DNA from 4 places in the Paenibacillus sp. SEL3 genome. Region 3 is predicted to be linked to each of the others. Evidence: riboswitches for the same ligand, from Rfam matches in the RefSeq annotation. Region 3 holds a riboswitch; each other region holds the start of a gene.
What was found. A riboswitch is a leader RNA that binds a small molecule or an ion and turns the genes downstream of it on or off. The one in region 3 is predicted to bind glycine.

Region 1: another riboswitch for glycine. It lies ahead of sdaAB (L-serine ammonia-lyase, iron-sulfur-dependent subunit beta); the one in region 3 lies ahead of ACYCS5_RS08465 (alanine/glycine:cation symporter family protein).
Region 2: another riboswitch for glycine. It lies ahead of ACYCS5_RS05490 (alanine/glycine:cation symporter family protein); the one in region 3 lies ahead of ACYCS5_RS08465 (alanine/glycine:cation symporter family protein).
Region 4: another riboswitch for glycine. It lies ahead of gcvT (glycine cleavage system aminomethyltransferase GcvT); the one in region 3 lies ahead of ACYCS5_RS08465 (alanine/glycine:cation symporter family protein).

The regions. Positions count from the first base shown of each region.
Region 1 is NZ_CM137725.1:3,653,931-3,657,074, forward strand. It holds gene sdaAA (L-serine ammonia-lyase, iron-sulfur-dependent, subunit alpha) at 1-871, opposite strand, end outside; gene sdaAB (L-serine ammonia-lyase, iron-sulfur-dependent subunit beta) at 861-1,550, opposite strand; glycine riboswitch at 1,762-1,877, opposite strand; gene ACYCS5_RS16890 (DUF6359 domain-containing protein) at 2,215-3,144, shown strand, end outside.
Region 2 is NZ_CM137725.1:1,161,635-1,164,778, reverse strand. It holds gene ACYCS5_RS05495 (glycoside hydrolase family 1 protein) at 1-1,425, shown strand, start outside; glycine riboswitch at 1,594-1,670, shown strand; glycine riboswitch at 1,689-1,783, shown strand; gene ACYCS5_RS05490 (alanine/glycine:cation symporter family protein) at 1,942-3,144, shown strand, end outside.
Region 3 is NZ_CM137725.1:1,812,664-1,815,807, reverse strand. It holds gene ACYCS5_RS08470 (glycoside hydrolase family 1 protein) at 1-992, shown strand, start outside; glycine riboswitch at 1,161-1,237, shown strand; glycine riboswitch at 1,256-1,350, shown strand; gene ACYCS5_RS08465 (alanine/glycine:cation symporter family protein) at 1,509-2,927, shown strand; gene ACYCS5_RS08460 (iron-containing alcohol dehydrogenase) at 2,986-3,144, opposite strand, start outside.
Region 4 is NZ_CM137725.1:997,209-1,000,352, reverse strand. It holds gene gcvPA (aminomethyl-transferring glycine dehydrogenase subunit GcvPA) at 1-724, opposite strand, end outside; gene gcvT (glycine cleavage system aminomethyltransferase GcvT) at 850-1,950, opposite strand; glycine riboswitch at 2,127-2,226, opposite strand; gene gcvH (glycine cleavage system protein GcvH) at 2,620-3,012, shown strand.

The DNA.
Region 1 (3,144 bases), 1.8 Mb from region 3:
TGCGTGTAAGTGATTCGGTCAAACGCTTGCCAGTCGGCGTCTGAGCCAAGCCGCCTTTGGCGGTCTCGCGGTGCTTCGACGGCATCGCGCTGCCGACTTCAAGCATCACGTCAATGACTTCGTCAGACGGAATAGCGCTGCGCACACCCGCCAAAGCCATGTCCGCTGCGGCAAGCGCAGTCACGGCTCCCAGCCCGTTGCGCACGATGCACGGAATCTCCACGAGTCCGGCGACGGGGTCGCAAATCAGGCCGAGCGTGTTCTTAAGAGCGAGGCCCACGGCGTGAACAGCTTGTTCAGGCGTACCACCGCGCAGCTCGACCATAGCGCCAGCGGCCATCCCGATAGCTGAGCCAATCTCAGCCTGACAGCCTCCCTCCGCGCCAGAAATGAAGGAGTTGTTGGCGATCACGTAGCCAATGGCTCCAGCGGCGAATAGGCCGTTCACCATATGCTCATCATCCCAGCCGAACCGTTCCTGCGCACTGATGAACACACCAGGGATAACTCCACATGAGCCTGCGGTAGGAGTGGCGACAATGCGACCCATAGATGCATTAACCTCCGACACGGAGAGGGCATAAGCCATGGCGAGCGCGGAGGCATCACCGGAGCAGGTCTCCCCTGACCGCAGATACTCGGCCAGGCGCTTGCCGTCGCCGCCCGTCAATCCACTGCGGGATACGGTGTCTTGTGTCTGACCGCGATGAACAGCTTCCTTCATGATTTCATAATAATCAGACATTTGGCGAAAGATTTCTTCCTCCGTTGTATTCGTTTCTTGTACCTGCTCTTGAATCATCAAGCGGCCAATCGTGGTGGATTCTTCAGCGCATAAAGCGCTGATCTCATGCAGATGGCTAAACCGCATCGGATTCAGCTCCTTTTTTCAAATTAATCATCTTAATTTCATACATATGAGGTAAAGAACGCAGTTCCGCAATCAGTTCAGCTGGAGCAGAACTGTCCGTTTCAATGGCGGTGAGTGCTTCACCATCCCGGCCTTTGCGATCTACGTGCATATAGGCAATGTTAATGTGGGCCGCGCCCAGCGCTGAAGTTATTGCGCCCAATGTACCGGGCTTATCCGAGTGGAGAAGCACCAGCGTAGGCAGCTCCCCGGTCAGATTGACCCGGAATTCGTTGAGTTGCTGGACATGGATGCTGCCGCCGCCGATGGAGGAGCCCAGCAGTGTGCGCTGATCCTCGCCCTTCCACAACTCGAAACGGACGGTGTTCGGATGAGGAGCGGGGAGTCCACTGACGGCGAATTCCACGGTCATCCCGGCTTGCTCGGCCCATTGCTCGGCATCTGGAATCCGGTGATCGTCCGTATCGTAATTAAGCAGTCCTGCGATGAGCGCCAGATCCGTACCGTGTCCTTTATACGTATCGGCAAAGGAGCCGTACAGTGTCATACGGGCACGGTCAGGCTGCGCCCCGAGCCAGTGCCGGGCAACGCGTGCGAGTCGCACCGCGCCTGCAGTGTGTGAACTGGAAGGTCCGGTCATGGCCGGGCCGATAATAGAAAATACATCTTTGAAACGCATGGTGTGGCCCCCTGTGTGTTCTAATACCATACTATATGGTATTTCCGCGTCTTTGCGCGGTTATGACGGTTCCTAATGCTGACGCACAATGTGAGCACAAAAAAGGACAGGATAAGGAAGTTTCCCTTATCTCTGTCCTCGTTACCTGAGAGTTTCGTGCGGTGTTCTTACCGCCTTACCCCTTGGGTGGCTTGCGCTCTCTCCAGAGTTGCGTCAGATGACGATACATGGACCTGAGAGATTATCCGCCAGCCGGGTGCTGGCGTCTTGCTCCTTCGGTGCCGCCAGAGTGTAAGCCTCCTGGACAGACTCTCCCGTCATCTTCATTCGCGTATACCGTTCTACATGTCTTTCTTAGCGTAATGTATGACGTGCTCGGTGTCAATCACAGGGTTCAATTTTTACATAAACGAGGATTTTGCAAAAAACCAATAAGCGACTTCCAATGAACAATATATAGATCGAAATGGCCTAGTTCGTCTAGATATCGCGCTTTGGAGCGATTGGAATCGAATTTTGCAAAATCCTGAAACAGGTGCATTTCCAATAAAAAAGATTAAAGTTTACATAATTGTGGATGAAATCAGGAAGGAATTAGAAGATTGGCGGCTAATCTGATAGAGGACAAGTACATTTATGGAAATCATAGGAGGGATATTGACGTATGGTAAAAGGCTTGCGGTTCACAGGTTCACGCTTAAAAGGGATGCTGCATCTAGCAGCGATCGTTTCACTGCTGATCGGGATCTTCGTTCCGTTCGGTCAGGTCAAGGCAGAGGGAGCATTGACAGTAGCCGAAGCACTTCAGGGCCAAAGCAGTGGAGGTACGGTGACGGTAGAAGGTTATATCGTCGGACATGCTACCGGATCGAAAACGGCTAACTTTTCTTCTCCGTTTGCGAATGATTTTAACGTACTGATTGCCGACCAGGCCAATGAACGTAGCACGTCTAATCTATTGGATGTGCAGCTGACATCTGCGTACAGAGGGCAATTTGGGTTAACAGGTCATCCTGGACTGGTCGGCAGCAAAATTCGCGTGACAGGTACGCTTGGTGCCTACAATAATTTTGGTGGAGTAAAAAGTCCAAGCGCTGTGGAACTGGTGAGTGGAAGCGAGCCGGGGGAACCAGGTGAACCTGGCGAACCTGAACCTGGCAACCCGGGTCAACCCGGTACTACACTGCCGGATGGAAAAGGCAAAAAGGTGCTGTTCGATAATACGCACGCACAGACGGCTGGTGCAGCAGATTGGGTCATTGAAGGCGCCTTCTCCGACTTTGCCAATGGATTACGTAATGTAGGCTTTACTGTGGATCAATTGAACCGCCCTATTCCTTTTACTTATGGAGAACAGGCCATAACCTATGATAAGCTGCGCCAATATGATGTGTTCATCATCGGTGAAGCGAATGTGGCCTTTAAGGCATCCGAGCAGGCTGCCCTGCTGCAATATGTGAATAACGGGGGAAGTGTCTTCTTCATCTCCGACCATTATAATGCCGACCGTAACAAAAACCGTTGGGATTCCTCCGAGGTTATGAATGGCTACCGTCGTGGAGCCTATACTAATCCGGCCAAAGGCATGACTGCA
Region 2 (3,144 bases), 650 kb from region 3:
TTCTTGTGGGGCGGGGCAACTGCAGCCAACCAATTGGAAGGTGCTTTTGACGTAGATGGAAAAGGCTTGTCCAGCGCAGACATGATTGCTTATGTACCCAAAGCGGAACGTAAGAACGATCACGCTATAGAGATTTCGTCCGAGCGACTCGAAGACATTTTGGCAGGCAAAGTCAATGCCCGTTTCCCAAAACGTGAAGGTGTGGACTTTTACCACCACTACAAAGAAGATATTGCATTGTTCGCTGAAATGGGCTTTAAAGTATTTCGTATGTCCATCCACTGGTCGCGGATTTTCCCGAATGGCTATGATCACGAGCCGAATGAAGCAGGATTGCAATTCTACGACAATGTATTTGATGAGCTACGCAAATATAATATTGAGCCCTTGGTAACATTGTCACATTATGAAACACCGCTAGGTCTGACTCAGAAGTATAATGGCTGGCTGGGTCGTGAAGTCATACAGCATTACGTCAATTATGCCGAAACGGTGTTTACACGCTATAAGGATAAAGTAAAATACTGGCTGACCTTTAATGAAATCAATGTAATGACCATGAGTCCGTTCACCGGTGGCGGTGTGGTTATTGACCGTGTAGAAAACAAACAGCAAGCGATATATCAAGCATTGCATCATCAATTTGTAGCTAGTGCACTGGCAACCAAACGGGGACATGAGATCATCCCGGGTGCTCAGATCGGCTGTATGTTGGCACGTATAGAAAGCTATCCACATACGTGTAACCCAGCGGATATACTGAAAGCCCAGCATGAAAATCAGATGAACCTATTCTTTACGGATGTGCATGCCCGTGGGGAATATTCCAACTATATGAATCGTTATTTTGAAGAAAATAATATTGTGATCCAGACAGAACCCGGCGATGACGAAATTTTGAAAAATAATACGGTTGATTTTATCTCATTTAGCTACTACATGACCTTGACCGTATCGGCAGGTCCAGAAGGCGAGAAAGCAGCAGGAAACCTGATTGGCGGCGTGAAAAATCCGTATCTGCAGTCCTCCGACTGGGGATGGCAGATCGATCCGATCGGCCTGCGTGTTACACTGAATACGTTTTATGATCGCTATCAAAAGCCTCTGTTCATCGTGGAAAATGGCTTGGGTGCATATGATAAGGTGGAGGAAGATGGCTCTGTGCATGACACATATCGCATTGATTACTTGCGTCAGCATATTGCCCAAATGAAGGAAGCGATTGCCGACGGTGTTGATCTGATTGGTTACACCAGCTGGGGCCCTATCGACCTTGTGAGCATGTCTACTTCCGAAATGTCCAAGCGCTACGGATTTATTTACGTTGATCTGGATGATGACGGTAACGGAACGCTCAAACGCTCCAAAAAAGACTCTTTTAATTGGTATAAAAATGTGATAGCAACCAACGGTGAAGAATTGTAATTCCATATCATCTCGGGCGGGTATAGCAGAGGACATCCTAAGGATGCGATCTGCTGTACCCGCTTTTTTGATAGACTCAATAATAATATTTCAGAGGGCTTCACAAACTTTTCACTTGTAATAAGCTGAAAGTTTTCTGTATAATGAATAAAAATTTCATATGTCTGGTTGATGTTTGCGGGAGATGGAACGAAAGTTCCGACCGAAGGGGCAAAACTCTCAGGTGCTTAGGCTGTTTACAGCCACAAGCGGGGACCGTAAACGGACAGAACTCTGGAGAGACCCTTAATTGGGCGCCGAAGGTGCACCGCAGAGAACATCTGCTTAAACTCTCAGGCAAAAGGACAGAGACGCGAATAACCTGTGACAGGGAATGCCCTAGGCTTTTTTATGAGCTATTAGAGGCAAAACCTGCACAAGATGGTTGTATTTTTTCGTGCCTTTAACCTCTCCAGGAGTCGAATCAGCGGATTTGACTCTTTTTTGTTTTCTAATATGCTGGAGGAGCGGGTTGAAATGAATTTGGTACATGTGTTAGAAACGATTGACAGCTGGATATGGGGAGCGCCGCTTCTTATTCTCGTGATGGGCACGGGGTTGTGGCTAACGATCCGCTTGAAGCTGCTTCAGGTTATTCGATTGCCTTTGGCGCTCAAGCTAATTGGTAAAGCGCCGGACGAAGGTAGCGGAGATGTAAGCAGCTTCGGTGCATTGAGTACGGCACTGGCAGCTACTGTAGGTACAGGAAGTATTGTTGGCGTGGCGACAGCGATCAAGCTGGGTGGGCCCGGTTCATTATTCTGGATGCTGGTTGCAGCTTTTTTCGGGATGGCAACCAAATATGCGGAAGGATTATTATCCGTTAAATACCGTGTTAAAGACCGGAACGGACAATTTTCGGGTGGTCCGATGTATTATATTGAAAACGGACTTGGCCGCCGTTTCAAGCCGCTGGCGATGTTGTTTGCCTTTTCTGGTGTTCTTGTAGCCCTATTTGGAATCGGTACTTTTCCGCAAGTAAAGGCTATCGTTTCTTCGACGGAAAGTAGCTTTGGAGTGCCAACGGTAGTTACAGCGATCATTATTTCCGTGTTAACTGCTGTTGTTACGATTGGAGGACTCAAAAGTATTGCCAAGGTATCCACAAAGATTGTTCCATTCATGTCGGGGCTCTATATCGTAGTTTGCTTAATTGTACTCATTAAGTTTGCAGGAGAGCTTCCTCATGCGATTGCTTTAGTATTACAAGGGGCCTTCTCGACCACATCTGCAACGGGTGGATTTGCCGGAGCGACGATTATGTTGGCGATGCGAAGTGGAGTTGCCAGAGGTATTTTTGCTAATGAAGCCGGTTTGGGAAGTGCGCCAATTGCAGCAGCTGCTGCTAAGACGAAATGGCCTGCAGAACAAGGGTTGATATCCATGACAGGCGTATTTATCGATACGATGATTATTTGTAATCTGACGGGATTTACGTTGCTGGTTACGGGAATATGGAGTGGAAATGACGATGGAGGTCTGATGACCCAGCATGCGTTTTCCAGTGCCTTTCCGGCTGGTGCAGAACTCGTGACGATTAGCCTTATTTTATTTGCATTTACAACGATACTGGGCTGGAATTACTACGGGGAACGTTGTGTTGAATATTTACTGGGTGTCAAATGGATTAAACCATACCGTTATTTGTTCATCGCACTTGTGGCAGGAGGTGCGTTCATC
Region 3 (3,144 bases):
AGTATAATGGCTGGCTGGGTCGTGAAGTCATACAGCATTACGTCAATTATGCCGAAACGGTGTTTACACGCTATAAGGATAAAGTAAAATACTGGCTGACCTTTAATGAAATCAATGTAATGACCATGAGTCCGTTCACCGGTGGCGGTGTGGTTATTGACCGTGTAGAAAACAAACAGCAAGCGATATATCAAGCATTGCATCATCAATTTGTAGCTAGTGCACTGGCAACCAAACGGGGACATGAGATCATCCCGGGTGCTCAGATCGGCTGTATGTTGGCACGTATAGAAAGCTATCCACATACGTGTAACCCAGCGGATATACTGAAAGCCCAGCATGAAAATCAGATGAACCTATTCTTTACGGATGTGCATGCCCGTGGGGAATATTCCAACTATATGAATCGTTATTTTGAAGAAAATAATATTGTGATCCAGACAGAACCCGGCGATGACGAAATTTTGAAAAATAATACGGTTGATTTTATCTCATTTAGCTACTACATGACCTTGACCGTATCGGCAGGTCCAGAAGGCGAGAAAGCAGCAGGAAACCTGATTGGCGGCGTGAAAAATCCGTATCTGCAGTCCTCCGACTGGGGATGGCAGATCGATCCGATCGGCCTGCGTGTTACACTGAATACGTTTTATGATCGCTATCAAAAGCCTCTGTTCATCGTGGAAAATGGCTTGGGTGCATATGATAAGGTGGAGGAAGATGGCTCTGTGCATGACACATATCGCATTGATTACTTGCGTCAGCATATTGCCCAAATGAAGGAAGCGATTGCCGACGGTGTTGATCTGATTGGTTACACCAGCTGGGGCCCTATCGACCTTGTGAGCATGTCTACTTCCGAAATGTCCAAGCGCTACGGATTTATTTACGTTGATCTGGATGATGACGGTAACGGAACGCTCAAACGCTCCAAAAAAGACTCTTTTAATTGGTATAAAAATGTGATAGCAACCAACGGTGAAGAATTGTAATTCCATATCATCTCGGGCGGGTATAGCAGAGGACATCCTAAGGATGCGATCTGCTGTACCCGCTTTTTTGATAGACTCAATAATAATATTTCAGAGGGCTTCACAAACTTTTCACTTGTAATAAGCTGAAAGTTTTCTGTATAATGAATAAAAATTTCATATGTCTGGTTGATGTTTGCGGGAGATGGAACGAAAGTTCCGACCGAAGGGGCAAAACTCTCAGGTGCTTAGGCTGTTTACAGCCACAAGCGGGGACCGTAAACGGACAGAACTCTGGAGAGACCCTTAATTGGGCGCCGAAGGTGCACCGCAGAGAACATCTGCTTAAACTCTCAGGCAAAAGGACAGAGACGCGAATAACCTGTGACAGGGAATGCCCTAGGCTTTTTTATGAGCTATTAGAGGCAAAACCTGCACAAGATGGTTGTATTTTTTCGTGCCTTTAACCTCTCCAGGAGTCGAATCAGCGGATTTGACTCTTTTTTGTTTTCTAATATGCTGGAGGAGCGGGTTGAAATGAATTTGGTACATGTGTTAGAAACGATTGACAGCTGGATATGGGGAGCGCCGCTTCTTATTCTCGTGATGGGCACGGGGTTGTGGCTAACGATCCGCTTGAAGCTGCTTCAGGTTATTCGATTGCCTTTGGCGCTCAAGCTAATTGGTAAAGCGCCGGACGAAGGTAGCGGAGATGTAAGCAGCTTCGGTGCATTGAGTACGGCACTGGCAGCTACTGTAGGTACAGGAAGTATTGTTGGCGTGGCGACAGCGATCAAGCTGGGTGGGCCCGGTTCATTATTCTGGATGCTGGTTGCAGCTTTTTTCGGGATGGCAACCAAATATGCGGAAGGATTATTATCCGTTAAATACCGTGTTAAAGACCGGAACGGACAATTTTCGGGTGGTCCGATGTATTATATTGAAAACGGACTTGGCCGCCGTTTCAAGCCGCTGGCGATGTTGTTTGCCTTTTCTGGTGTTCTTGTAGCCCTATTTGGAATCGGTACTTTTCCGCAAGTAAAGGCTATCGTTTCTTCGACGGAAAGTAGCTTTGGAGTGCCAACGGTAGTTACAGCGATCATTATTTCCGTGTTAACTGCTGTTGTTACGATTGGAGGACTCAAAAGTATTGCCAAGGTATCCACAAAGATTGTTCCATTCATGTCGGGGCTCTATATCGTAGTTTGCTTAATTGTACTCATTAAGTTTGCAGGAGAGCTTCCTCATGCGATTGCTTTAGTATTACAAGGGGCCTTCTCGACCACATCTGCAACGGGTGGATTTGCCGGAGCGACGATTATGTTGGCGATGCGAAGTGGAGTTGCCAGAGGTATTTTTGCTAATGAAGCCGGTTTGGGAAGTGCGCCAATTGCAGCAGCTGCTGCTAAGACGAAATGGCCTGCAGAACAAGGGTTGATATCCATGACAGGCGTATTTATCGATACGATGATTATTTGTAATCTGACGGGATTTACGTTGCTGGTTACGGGAATATGGAGTGGAAATGACGATGGAGGTCTGATGACCCAGCATGCGTTTTCCAGTGCCTTTCCGGCTGGTGCAGAACTCGTGACGATTAGCCTTATTTTATTTGCATTTACAACGATACTGGGCTGGAATTACTACGGGGAACGTTGTGTTGAATATTTACTGGGTGTCAAATGGATTAAACCATACCGTTATTTGTTCATCGCACTTGTGGCAGGAGGTGCGTTCATCAAGTTGGAAGCCATTTGGCTGCTGGCAGATATCTTTAACGCAATGATGGCTTTCCCGAACCTGATTGCACTGCTTGGCTTATCGGGAATCGTAGTTGCAGAAACCCGAACCTATATGGATTCTTTGTATCCTAATAAGAAAAAGGGTATTCTTGCAGGTACCCATGTAGGGGCTGCTATCCAAGTAGAAGAAAAGGGACAAACGGTTAATTCATAAATTCCAAAAGGGAGTGTCTTCAGCCACCATAGGCTTGAGGACACTCCCTTTTTAAATGTTATAACGATGCGCGCAAAATAGCTAAAATATCTCCTTGATTAAGCTTTTTATAGTTACCGAAGCCTCCGTATTCCATTTCACGGGCTGCAATGTTTGCGATTTTTTCCAATTGCTCATCATTAATATTGTAATCGGCCAGGGTGGAAGGGGCACCGAG
Region 4 (3,144 bases), 820 kb from region 3:
CACTGACGACCAAAAGACCTTTGTGTGCATGGATGAGGTCAGCCATCGGCTGTAGATTTTCCACGGCTCCGAAAAAGTTGGGGCTTTGGACCAAAACAGCCGCGGTCTGTTCCGATACGGCCGCCGCTAACGCATCAGCATCCGTTACACCGTCCGAACAGCCGATCTCCACGATGTCCAAATTCAATCCGCGTGCATAGGTTGCCAATACCTGACGTGCCTCTGGATGGACGGACCTCGATACGATAAGCTGTTTACGGCGGGTAGCTGCGGCGGACAGTGAGCCCGCTTCCGCCAGTGCAGTCGCTCCGTCGTACATGCTGGCATTAGCTACAGCCATGCCCGTCAATTCGCAAATATACGACTGAAATTCGAAAATGGCTTGTAGCTCGCCTTGGCTTACTTCCGGCTGATAGGGGGTGTAGGCTGTATAGAATTCCGAGCGTGAAGTGATGTGCTGGATGACCGACGGAATATGATGATCATAAATTCCTGCGCCAAGAAAGCTGGCATGTGTGTCTGTATTGGCGTTGTGTCCAGCCAGCTCGGCCAAGTGGCGGGTTAAGGCTTTCTCATCGAGTCGAGAAGAAAGAGGGAGTTCCCCTTGATATCGAATGGCCTCTGGAATGTCACTGAATAAATCATCAATGGATGATACACCCACCACACGCAGCATTTCGGTTTGATCTTGTTCAGTCATAGGGAGATAACGATGCTGCTTCATAGGTTCTGGCTCCTTTCGAAAAGCAAAATTTTAAATCGTAATTAGCTAATAAAAAAGTGTGAGCTGAAAAACCCGGAAGTTCATATCTGACATGTTTGCTTTATTGGAATGAAGAGAGTTTAAGATTAGCGCGGGCGTTTATAAAAGGGTGCTGCCACTACCTCGGCACGCAGGCGTTTGCCACGAATCTCAACCTCCAGCGGTGTGGAGAGGGCGCTAAAACGACTGTCCACCAAGGCGAGGCCCAGATTACGCTTCAAGGTGGGCGACTGAGTCCCCGTTGTGACCTCACCGATGCGTTGTCCTTCTGCGAATACCGGATAATGGGCGCGTGGGATGCCGCGATCAATCATTTCCAGCCCGATCAATTTACGAGGAACCCCTTGTTCTTTTTGACGCTGAAGTGCTTCTCTACCGATAAAATCTCCTTTATTCAGCTTGACGAAGAAACCCAGACCGGCTTCGAGTGGTGAAATTGTGGCAGATAACTCCTGTCCGTATAGCGGCAACCGAGCCTCAAAGCGTAGTGTATCCCGAGCACCAAGTCCAGCGGGAATCAGCCCATACGACTCACCGGAACGAAGCAAACCCTCCCATACGGCGGGTGCTTCCGCGGCAGGTACGTAAAATTCAAAACCGTCTTCGCCCGTATATCCGGTTCGTGAGACGAGTGCTTTTGCTCCGAACAATGGCACGTTCTCATGAAAGTGGAAAGATGCCAGATTCGTAATATCCGTATCTGCCACGGCTGCGGCAATACGTGCTGCTTCCGGTCCCTGCAATGCCAGCAATGCTATTGCATCAGACACATTCTCCATGTGAACGGATGCAGGCACATGACGAAGTAACCAATCCCAATCCTTATCAATGTTGGAGGCGTTCACAACGAGCATGTAGCGCTCCGGTCCTTTGCAGTAAACAAGCAGGTCGTCTACTACACCTCCATCGGGGTAACACAGGAGTGAATATTGTGCCTGACCTGGTTCCAACTGGCTGACATCATTCGTGGTCACCCTTTGTAGAAAAGCTTCGGCCTCTTTGCCTTCAACCAAAAACTCACCCATATGCGATACATCGAATAAACCCGCACGTTGCCGGACGGCCTCATGCTCCTTTTGGATACCGCTAAACTGAACGGGGAGCTCCCAGCCGCCAAAGTCAATACAACGAACCCCAGACTGCGTCCCGTAGGACGAATATAGCGGTGTTTTTCGCAAATTAGTCATGTTTCCACTCCTATCCGGTGTGATCGGCAAAACAAAAAAGACAGGCCGAAAAAAACGTATAGACAGCAGTCTATACTCTTTTTTCAGCTCTGTCCTTGATACCAGAAAGTTACCCCGGTATGTACCGGGTTTCCTCTTGGGTGATCCGCTCCAATAGCGAATGCTCTCCAGAGATGCGTCCGGCAGAGGTCCTTTTGCCTGAGAGATTCACCTGCAATGCAGGCTTACTCCTTCGGCGCTACCTTCGGGATCAGCAGTATATTACCTGGCTTTGCAGATAACAACTTGATCCGATTCGCGTGCACAACTGTCTCACAAGCGGCAACAGCTATGCGAATCTTTTTGGCAGTCTCTCCCTCTGCGTTCATCCGCGTTTGCAGTTGTCGGGGTGTTTCCCAAAGTATTTGCTATAACCCATTAATACGCAAATTCATTCAAAATGTCAATAAAAATGTCATCAAAAACAATAGAAAAAACATTTAATATATAAATAAGGATATGTAAGCGTTTGTTATAAATTATTATATTTTTATATAGAGCGCTATAGGAGGTGATATGAAGTATTTTTGTTAGTATTATTGACATGAGTGTTCTTATTGTCATAATCTTAACCTGTCTAATACAGGTGAGCAAATGCGATTTTATTCATATGGAAGTGAGGGGAACAGAATGGGTGAAGTGAAGCAGCAACTTTGGTATACAGACGAACATGAGTGGGTTCAGCGGACAGAGAATGGAACGGTGCGGATTGGTATTACAGACTTTGCACAGCACCAACTGGGTGATATTGTTTTTGTAGAATTACCTGAGGCGGGAGTAACGATTGAGCAGGGAGCGGAGATCGGTACGATTGAATCGGTGAAGACGGTATCCGACCTTTTTGCTCCGGTGACGGGAACTATATTAAAAGTGAATGAAGCGCTGGAAGGTACACCTGAGCTAGTGAATGAATCTCCTTATGACAAAGGTTGGATGGTAGAAGTAGAGATGGATAAAGATGTGGAGGAAGCATTGGGCAAACTACTGTCGGCGGATCAGTATGAGCAGTTGATTTCGGAGTAATAAATAGAGCAATGCAGCATGAAATAATAGCGTGTTATTCGGAATTTTATATTGATTTTTAATTGAATAAGAGCATCGTTAGTTTGCTCGATTTTTGTATAAAATAGTCGCTATGATTTGACGTAGCGGCTA